3 regions of the Pseudalkalibacillus sp. Hm43 genome follow, and region 3 is predicted to be linked to each of the others. Evidence: a T-box and tRNA genes for the amino acid it is inferred to sense, from the RefSeq annotation. Region 3 holds a T-box; the other regions hold tRNA genes.

Region 1 (3,259 bases), 1.2 Mb from region 3:
TTTCATGATTTTTAACCAATGTGATTCGCTCATCCTCAAGAAGAGCGCTTATTGAATCTATACTTCGATCAGTTGATGCATCATCTACCAAGATCACTTCCCAATTTGTATACGTTTGAGCATACATACTGTCAATTGCTTCTCTTAAATATTTGCCGTTATTATATGTGGGTATAAGCACCGATACTTTTTCATTCACCCTTTTTTCCTCCCCGCCCTTACACTTACTTATTCCAACGTATTCGCAATAAATTCTTATCGTGAAAAAAGGACCCTACCGAAACAATTCGGTAAGGTCCTTTTGATGAATTTCTCTTATATTAACTTTTCTCCAAATAGAGAGCCAACTAGTCCAACTGCACAAGTCGCAGTTTTGTTTTTGTCATCCAGTATCGGATTCACTTCCACAAATTCAGCAGACGTGATGATCTTCGCTTCTTCAAGCATTTCCATCGCCAAGTGGCTTTCACGATAACTGATGCCACCTAATACCGGAGTACCTACTCCAGGTGCTTCTGCTGGATCGAGACCATCAAGATCCAAGCTCAAGTGTACACCGTCTGTGTTTTTGGAGACATATTCAATCGCTTCCTCCATAACCTTCGGCATTCCCATACGATCGATTTCGTGCATTGTAAATACTTTGATGCCTTTTTCACGAATCAATACACGTTCTCCTTCATCAAGAGATCGAGCACCGATAATGACGATGTTCTCAGGCTTGATCTTAGGTCCATACCCACCGATATCCTTCAGCTTCTCATGTCCGATTCCCAAGCTGACTGCAAGTGGCATACCATGGATGTTCCCACTTGGGGACGTATCGCCTGTATTCAAATCACCGTGCGCATCATACCAGATGACACCTAAGTTATCATAATGCTTCGATACTCCAGCAAGTGTTCCGATGGCGATACTGTGATCCCCTCCAAGAACGAGTGGGAAATGTCCATCTTGGATGATCTTGTCCACACCTTCTGCAAGACGTGTACTTGCTTCAATGACCCCTTGCAGGTTTTTCAAATTCGTTTCAGTGCTAGCTACTTTCTCTCTTTGAGGGATTTCAACATCACCATGGTCTTCTACTTCATAACCAAGGTTCTCTAAGCGTTCGATCAGACCTGCATATCTCATTGCACTTGGACCCATATCAACACCTCGGCGCATTTGTCCAAGGTCCATAGGAACACCTAAGATTCCGATATTCTTGTTCATATTTTTCCTCCTCATTGATTTCGCTCCACTCTCTATTGTAGGGGTTCATCATACTGTGGTTCAACTAGACATAAACCTGTATACTTATACGCTATTTAACCGGTTTTGTCTCTGGTTTTGGATAATTATAAAGCGTTTACATTTTCTGTGTATAGCATGTGCTAAATACTAAAAAACTCTCTAAACATTTGTTTAGAGAGTTGAAGAGTTTATGTAATGGTGGAGCCTAGCGGGATCGAACCGCTGACCTCCTGCGTGCAAGGCAGGCGCTCTCCCAGCTGAGCTAAGGCCCCATGGAGCGGGTGATGAGAATCGAACTCACGACCAGAGCTTGGAAGGCTCTTGTTTTACCACTAAACTACACCCGCATATATCATAATTATATCCAATCAGAGCGAATCTAAACTGGTGAGCCATGAAGGACTCGAACCTTCGACCCTCTGATTAAAAGTCAGATGCTCTACCGACTGAGCTAATGGCTCGCAGTCTTTTAAATAAATGGTGGAGGGGGACGGATTCGAACCGCCGAACCCGGAGGGAGCGGATTTACAGTCCGCCGCGTTTAGCCACTTCGCTACCCCTCCAATAAAAAAAGACTAAATAGTCTAATTTAAAATGAAGATGGTGCTGGCCAGAGGACTTGAACCCCCAACCTACTGATTACAAGTCAGTTGCTCTACCAATTGAGCTAGGCCAGCGTAGTAATATAAGATGCTACTCATTTTTTTGTCGTCCCGATTTCAGATCGTTGATCTGTGAGACCAGCAAAGATTAAATGGTGGAGGATGACGGGATCGAACCGCCGACCCCCTGCTTGTAAGGCAGGTGCTCTCCCAGCTGAGCTAATCCTCCAATATGGATGGTGACCCCTACGGGATTCGAACCCGTGTTACCGCCGTGAAAGGGCGGTGTCTTAACCACTTGACCAAGGGGCCATTATTGAAATTTTGATGGAGCTTCCAAGCGGGTTCGAACCGCTGACCTCTTCCTTACCATGGAAGTGCTCTACCTGCTGAGCTATGGAAGCAAATGGCTCCACAGGCAGGACTCGAACCTGCGACCGATCGGTTAACAGCCGATAGCTCTACCACTGAGCTACTGTGGAATAATCATTGAAATTAAATAGGTTGGCCCGGCGATGTCCTACTCTCACAGGGGGAAGCCCCCAATTACCATTGGCGCTGAAGAGCTTAACTTCCGTGTTCGGCATGGGAACGGGTGTGACCTCTTCGCCATCATCACCAGACCATTTCAAAATGATCCACAATCACAATCCTTAGTAAGGACAAGATATATATTACTAAAAAGAAAATGCTTTTGCAAGGACTTTTTTAGAAAAATGTTCCCTCAAAACTAGATAACTAACGGTTCTTGAAAACACGACGCACAGGATGTGCTAGTGCGGACGTTGTCACAGGACGTGACGTTGTTAGTCCGCGTTCATTTTTATGGTTAAGTCCTCGATCGATTAGTATCTGTCAGCTTCACGTGTCACCACGCTTCCACACCAGACCTATCAACCTCATCATCTCTGAGGGATCTTACTCGCTTGACGCGATGGGAAATCTCATCTTGAGGGGGGCTTCATGCTTAGATGCTTTCAGCACTTATCCCGTCCACACGTAGCTACCCAGCGATGCTCCTGGCGGAACAACTGGTACACCAGCGGTGTGTCCATCCCGGTCCTCTCGTACTAAGGACAGCTCCTCTCAAATTTCCTGCGCCCGCGACGGATAGGGACCGAACTGTCTCACGACGTTCTGAACCCAGCTCGCGTACCGCTTTAATGGGCGAACAGCCCAACCCTTGGGACCTACTTCAGCCCCAGGATGCGATGAGCCGACATCGAGGTGCCAAACCTCCCCGTCGATGTGGACTCTTGGGGGAGATAAGCCTGTTATCCCCAGGGTAGCTTTTATCCGTTGAGCGATGGCCCTTCCATGCGGAACCACCGGATCACTAAGCCCGACTTTCGTCCCTGCTCGACTTGTAGGTCTCGCAGTCAAGCTCCCTTGTGCCTTTACACTCTGCGAATGATTTCCAA
Region 2 (3,259 bases), 1.2 Mb from region 3:
TGCTGGCAACTAAGATCAAGGGTTGCGCTCGTTGCGGGACTTAACCCAACATCTCACGACACGAGCTGACGACAACCATGCACCACCTGTCACTTCGTCCCCCGAAGGGGAACCTTCTATCTCTAGAAGTAGCGAAGGATGTCAAGACCTGGTAAGGTTCTTCGCGTTGCTTCGAATTAAACCACATGCTCCACTGCTTGTGCGGGCCCCCGTCAATTCCTTTGAGTTTCAGCCTTGCGGCCGTACTCCCCAGGCGGAGTGCTTAATGTGTTAACGTCAGCACTGAGGGTGGAACCCCCCAACACCTAGCACTCATCGTTTACGGCGTGGACTACCAGGGTATCTAATCCTGTTTGCTCCCCACGCTTTCGCGCCTCAGCGTCAGTTACTGGCCAGAGAGCCGCCTTCGCCACTGGTGTTCCTCCATATATCTACGCATTTCACCGCTACACATGGAATTCCACTCTCCTCTCCAGTACTCAAGTCCCCCAGTTTCCAATGGCCCTCCACGGTTGAGCCGTGGGCTTTCACATCAGACTTAAGAGACCGCCTGCGCGCGCTTTACGCCCAATAATTCCGGACAACGCTTGCCACCTACGTATTACCGCGGCTGCTGGCACGTAGTTAGCCGTGGCTTTCTGGTTAGGTACCGTCAAGGTACCGCCCTATTCGAACGGTACTTGTTCTTCCCTAACAACAGAGCTTTACGACCCGAAGGCCTTCATCGCTCACGCGGCGTTGCTCGGTCAGGCTTTCGCCCATTGCCGAAGATTCCCTACTGCTGCCTCCCGTAGGAGTCTGGGCCGTGTCTCAGTCCCAGTGTGGCCGATCACCCTCTCAGGTCGGCTACGCATCGTCGCCTTGGTGAGCCCTTACCTCACCAACTAGCTAATGCGCCGCGGGCCCATCTGTAAGTGATAGCTAGAAGCCATCTTTCAACTTTCCACCATGTGGTGGTCAGTATTATCCGGTATTAGCCCCGGTTTCCCGGAGTTATCCCAGTCTTACAGGCAGGTTGCCCACGTGTTACTCACCCGTCCGCCGCTGATCTCAGGGGAGCAAGCTCCCCATTAATCCGCTCGACTTGCATGTATTAGGCACGCCGCCAGCGTTCGTCCTGAGCCAGGATCAAACTCTCCAATAAAGTGTTTGATTGCTCATTAAATGTAAATCGAAATTGATACAGGGTTCTTATAAAAAGACCCGTTTCACGCTTGGCTTTTGTTCAGTTTTCAAAGAGCTAAATGGTGGAGCCTAGCGGGATCGAACCGCTGACCTCCTGCGTGCAAGGCAGGCGCTCTCCCAGCTGAGCTAAGGCCCCAAAATGTTGTTGAAGAAATGGTCGGGAAGACAGGATTTGAACCTGCGACCCCCTGGTCCCAAACCAGGTGCTCTACCAAGCTGAGCCACTTCCCGTAAAAAAATGGCGCGCCCGAGAGGAGTCGAACCCCTAACCTTCTGATCCGTAGTCAGACGCTCTATCCAATTGAGCTACGGGCGCATTTTGCCTTTAAAGTTGTCGATAATGGTGCCGAGGGCCGGACTTGAACCGGCACGGTAATCACTTACCGCAGGATTTTAAGTCCTGTGTGTCTGCCAATTCCACCACCCCGGCAGCATGGAGCGGAAGACGGGATTCGAACCCGCGACCCCCACCTTGGCAAGGTGGTGTTCTACCACTGAACTACTTCCGCATATGGTGCGGGTGGAGGGACTTGAACCCCCACGTCGCAAGGACACTAGATCCTAAGTCTAGCGCGTCTGCCAATTCCGCCACACCCGCAAATACTATAATGTTTCGTAAAGATGGTGAGCCATGAAGGACTCGAACCTTCGACCCTCTGATTAAAAGTCAGATGCTCTACCGACTGAGCTAATGGCTCTTGAAGTGGTGCTGGCCAGAGGACTTGAACCCCCAACCTACTGATTACAAGTCAGTTGCTCTACCAATTGAGCTAGGCCAGCAAAAATTAAATGGTGGAGGATGACGGGATCGAACCGCCGACCCCCTGCTTGTAAGGCAGGTGCTCTCCCAGCTGAGCTAATCCTCCATATGTAAGCCCGGCGACGTTCTACTCTCACAGGGGGAAGCCCCCAATTACCATTGACGCTGAAGAGCTTAACTTCCGTGTTCGGCATGGGAACGGGTGTGACCTCTTCGCTATCGTCACCAGACTTATGATTTGTGATAACCTTCGACATTCTGTGTCAGCTTCGTTCGCTCTCATCCTCATGTACAAGCTAAGTACACTCCGGTGGTCGCTCACTTGCTTCCTTGAATCTCTCGGTTCTGACAAATCTTTATTAAGTTTGAAGGAATTCCATTCCCTCAAAACTAGATAACGGTTCTTGAAAACATCTTCGATGTTTAAGTATTGTGGTTAAGTCCTCGATCGATTAGTATCTGTCAGCTTCACGTGTCACCACGCTTCCACACCAGACCTATCAACCTCATCATCTCTGAGGGATCTTACTCGCTTGACGCGATGGGAAATCTCATCTTGAGGGGGGCTTCATGCTTAGATGCTTTCAGCACTTATCCCGTCCACACGTAGCTACCCAGCGATGCTCCTGGCGGAACAACTGGTACACCAGCGGTGTGTCCATCCCGGTCCTCTCGTACTAAGGACAGCTCCTCTCAAATTTCCTGCGCCCGCGACGGATAGGGACCGAACTGTCTCACGACGTTCTGAACCCAGCTCGCGTACCGCTTTAATGGGCGAACAGCCCAACCCTTGGGACCTACTTCAGCCCCAGGATGCGATGAGCCGACATCGAGGTGCCAAACCTCCCCGTCGATGTGGACTCTTGGGGGAGATAAGCCTGTTATCCCCAGGGTAGCTTTTATCCGTTGAGCGATGGCCCTTCCATGCGGAACCACCGGATCACTAAGCCCGACTTTCGTCCCTGCTCGACTTGTAGGTCTCGCAGTCAAGCTCCCTTGTGCCTTTACACTCTGCGAATGATTTCCAACCATTCTGAGGGAACCTTTGGGCGCCTCCGTTACACTTTAGGAGGCGACCGCCCCAGTCAAACTGCCCACCTGACACTGTCTCCGAACCGGATCACGGTCCTGGGTTAGAATTTCAATACCGTCAGGGTAGTATCCCACCGACGCCTCCACCGAACCTAGCGGTCCGGCTTCTAAGGCTCCTACCTATCCTGTACAAACGATACCAAAATCCAATATCAGGCTACAGTAAAGCTCCATGGGGTCTTTCCGTCCTGTCGCGGGTAACCTGCATCTTCACAGGTACTA
Region 3 (3,259 bases):
CATTCATGGAAGCTTTGGCGTCGGAAAAACCTATTTGATGGGGGCAATCGCCAATGCCCTTGCCAAGAAAAAGATCCAAACGATGCTCGTGTATACGCCGGACTTTTTCAGAGAGATGAAGTCAGCCATCGGAGATCAAACATTGGATGAAAAATTGGACATGATCAAAAAGGCGCCTGTCCTCGTCCTAGACGATATCGGTGCTGAGTCGATGTCGAGCTGGGTCCGGGACGAAGTGCTCGGCTCTATTCTCCAATATCGGATGATGGAAAAACTACCGACCTGCTATACTTCGAATTATGATTATGACGAGCTGGAAGAACACCTCGCCTACTCGCAAAAAGCAGGAATCGAGCAGTTGAAAGCAAAACGGATCATGGAGCGGATCCGCCATTTCACGACGCCAGTCGAATTGAGCGGGGATAACCGTAGAATGACTTAGGAAAAGGAAGACCGCTGTTGAGCGGTCTTTTTCTTTTAGAATAATCTTCCTTTCCATTCATATATTGTAGCAATGAACGTGGACAAGGAGGATTAAGGTTGGTTACGATCTATTTCCTAGATGAGAATGAAGGACATTACCTGTATAGACGTGTCAGAAAGTTGATTAGCAACCGAAGCATATCCAACCGGTCTACTCCCGTAAAGGTCTATTATACGGAAGATCACGCCCTGAATATTGATATGAATCCTCGGGATCCGGTTAGTGAAATGGTCAAACCTACGATTTTGAATTTTTTTGCGAAGCATATTATCCGTACACGAGAAATCGGATGGATTCTCAGGATTTTAGAGCATCAGTATTACTTTGAAAATGAAGATGAACAACAGCAGATCCTATCGATTGTCCAAGCTTTGATGGATGGACAGCATGAGGACCTTCCTAAAATTCGTGGTCTGCCCAACCGGGAAGATGTGATTGTGGATGCGTTGGAAAGCTTTTTTGATTGTGAAATGATGTTTTCCTATGAATCGTTCCTGCAGTTTCGATTGAAACCTTACCGGGAGCTACTCCAGGAATACATTGAATGTGGAATCGACGAGTTCAAGCTTGAACAGGAATACCAGGATTTCATCCATCAGTTACGGCAATTCGTAAAAGCGCGAGTCTCTTTGTTCAGCATGGTACATCTCATTCACGACAGAGATGAGTTCCGGTTGTTCAACCAGCACAATTATGAACTGACTGAAGAAGATATCACGGGTTTGTTGAAGGAAAACCAACAGTCCTTCCATGATTTGATTGCATCCAATCTACTGAAGTTGTTGATTGTCATCGCACCTTCGAAAATTTGTCTCTACACAGATGATCCGGATTCGTCCATGAACCAGACGATTCAGAACATCTTCCAAGAAAAAGTACTCATCTTGCCTCATCAATCTTTCCAAGTCCGACATAAGAATTCATGATCTGTAAAATGGGCTTGATTTTCTTTGGTGAACTGAATATAATACTACATAACAAAACAACCATACCAAAGTTTCGATGAGGACATGAGTCTTTTCTAGTACGGGTTACCAGAGAGAAGGGCATTAGCTGAAAGCACTTCACCGCGTCAAAAGGACTTACCACCTCTGAACTTCAACGGGGAACTTTCTAAGTATCCGTTGACGGCAGATGACCGTTACATGATTCCAAGTGCCGGATTTTTGTATTTGTACATATCCGGAACGAGGGTGGAACCGCGAGTACAACACTCGTCCCTTTCTTAGGGACGGGTGTTTTTTATTTATTAAAAAATCTGAGGTTGTAATGAGGAGGAGTTAGAATGGCACAAATTGATATCATTTTTCCGGATGGGTCCAGACGAACGTATGAGAGTGGCATTACAACCGAAGAGATCGCAGGTTCCATCAGTCCAGGGTTGCGAAAGAAAGGCATCGCTGGAAAACTGGACGATCGACTCATCGATTACCGACGTCCGATCCATGAAAGCGGCAAGTTGGAAATCATCATGCCGGATTCAGAGGAAGGCCTGGAAATCATTCGTCACAGTACAGCACACTTGATGGCTCAGGCGATCAAACGTGTTTTTAAAGAGGAAAAGATCCAACTCGGTGTCGGTCCAGTCGTTGAAAACGGATTTTATTATGACATCGATATGGATCACCGTTTGACAGAGGAAGATTTTCCGGCCATTGAAAAAGAAATGAAGCGGATTGTCGAAGCGAACTTAGAAATTATCCGGGAAGAAGTAGACCGAGAAGAAGCGATCCGTCGATATGAAGAATCGGGAGATGAGTTGAAGGTAGAGCTTGTTGGAGCGATACCGGAAGGCGAACCCATCACGTTTTACCAGCAAGGTGAATTCTTCGATCTTTGCCGTGGTGTACACGTTCCTCAAACAAGCAAGTTGAAGGTGTTCAAGCTGATGAACATTTCAGGTGCTTATTGGCGAGGGGACAGTGACAATCAGATGCTGCAAAGGGTGTACGGTACAGCTTTCAACAAAAGTGCCGAACTCGAAGAACACCTTCATTTCCTGGAAGAAGCGAAAGCACGTGACCATCGTAAACTTGGTAAAGAGCTGGAGTTGTTCATGTTCTCGGAAGAAGCACCTGGCATGCCATTTTACCTGCCGAATGGTCAGTTCATCCGAAATGAGCTGGAAGCCTTCTCCCGTTCCTTGCAGCTGAGGAATGATTATGACGAAGTCCGCACACCGTTGATGATGAATCAGCGGCTTTGGGAGAAGTCGGGGCATTGGGAGCATTACAAAGAGAACATGTACTTTTCCGAAGTGGACAGTACGAAATTCGCGATGAAACCAATGAATTGCCCGGGGCATATGCTGATCTTTAAAAACTCGCTCCGATCTTATCGAGATTTGCCGATCCGGATGGCGGAGTTCGGTCAAGTTCATCGCCACGAATACAGCGGTGCCTTGAACGGAATGATTCGGGTGCGGACGTTCTGTCAGGACGATGCACACATTTTCGTAACACCTGAACAGATAGAGGGAGAAATCAAGTCAGTCTTTGCTCTGATTGACGAGATCTACTCAGCGTTTGGATTCGAGTACAGTGTCGAGCTATCCACTCGACCGGACGACTCGATGGGGAGTGATGATTTGTGGGATCAGGCGGAAGGTGCGCTGAAAAACGTGCTTTTCGATTTAGGAATCGACTATTCCTTGAATGAAGGAGATGGTGCGTTTTACGGTCCGAAAATCGATTTTCACATCCGGGATGCCTTGAAGCGAAGTCATCAATGCGCAACGATTCAACTCGATTTTCAGATGCCGGAGAAATTCGATCT

The links. The T-box of region 3 lies ahead of thrS (threonine--tRNA ligase). A T-box ahead of a tRNA ligase gene usually reads a tRNA of that ligase, here a tRNA-Thr.
Region 1: it encodes a tRNA-Thr, which carries the amino acid that the T-box ahead of thrS (threonine--tRNA ligase) is inferred to sense. The anticodon was not compared.
Region 2: it encodes a tRNA-Thr, which carries the amino acid that the T-box ahead of thrS (threonine--tRNA ligase) is inferred to sense. The anticodon was not compared.

What each region holds. Positions count from the first base shown of each region.
Region 1 is NZ_CM135129.1:2,270,071-2,273,329, forward strand. It holds gene ACXQIQ_RS12035 (glycosyltransferase family 2 protein) at 1-199, opposite strand, end outside; gene rocF (arginase) at 316-1,215, opposite strand; tRNA gene ACXQIQ_RS12045 (tRNA-Ala) at 1,433-1,508, opposite strand; tRNA gene ACXQIQ_RS12050 (tRNA-Gly) at 1,510-1,583, opposite strand; tRNA gene ACXQIQ_RS12055 (tRNA-Lys) at 1,622-1,697, opposite strand; tRNA gene ACXQIQ_RS12060 (tRNA-Tyr) at 1,715-1,799, opposite strand; tRNA gene ACXQIQ_RS12065 (tRNA-Thr) at 1,838-1,913, opposite strand; tRNA gene ACXQIQ_RS12070 (tRNA-Val) at 1,992-2,067, opposite strand; tRNA gene ACXQIQ_RS12075 (tRNA-Glu) at 2,076-2,150, opposite strand; tRNA gene ACXQIQ_RS12080 (tRNA-Thr) at 2,167-2,242, opposite strand; tRNA gene ACXQIQ_RS12085 (tRNA-Asn) at 2,246-2,320, opposite strand; rRNA gene rrf (5S ribosomal RNA) at 2,346-2,461, opposite strand; rRNA gene ACXQIQ_RS12095 (23S ribosomal RNA) at 2,664-3,259, opposite strand, start outside.
Region 2 is NZ_CM135129.1:2,344,862-2,348,120, forward strand. It holds rRNA gene ACXQIQ_RS12505 (16S ribosomal RNA) at 1-1,144, opposite strand, end outside; tRNA gene ACXQIQ_RS12510 (tRNA-Ala) at 1,246-1,321, opposite strand; tRNA gene ACXQIQ_RS12515 (tRNA-Pro) at 1,340-1,416, opposite strand; tRNA gene ACXQIQ_RS12520 (tRNA-Arg) at 1,425-1,501, opposite strand; tRNA gene ACXQIQ_RS12525 (tRNA-Leu) at 1,527-1,615, opposite strand; tRNA gene ACXQIQ_RS12530 (tRNA-Gly) at 1,620-1,694, opposite strand; tRNA gene ACXQIQ_RS12535 (tRNA-Leu) at 1,698-1,783, opposite strand; tRNA gene ACXQIQ_RS12540 (tRNA-Lys) at 1,808-1,883, opposite strand; tRNA gene ACXQIQ_RS12545 (tRNA-Thr) at 1,890-1,965, opposite strand; tRNA gene ACXQIQ_RS12550 (tRNA-Val) at 1,976-2,051, opposite strand; rRNA gene rrf (5S ribosomal RNA) at 2,060-2,175, opposite strand; rRNA gene ACXQIQ_RS12560 (23S ribosomal RNA) at 2,378-3,259, opposite strand, start outside.
Region 3 is NZ_CM135129.1:3,496,595-3,499,853, forward strand. It holds gene dnaI (primosomal protein DnaI) at 1-442, shown strand, start outside; gene ytxC (sporulation protein YtxC) at 541-1,410, shown strand; T-box leader at 1,475-1,709, shown strand; gene thrS (threonine--tRNA ligase) at 1,770-3,259, shown strand, end outside.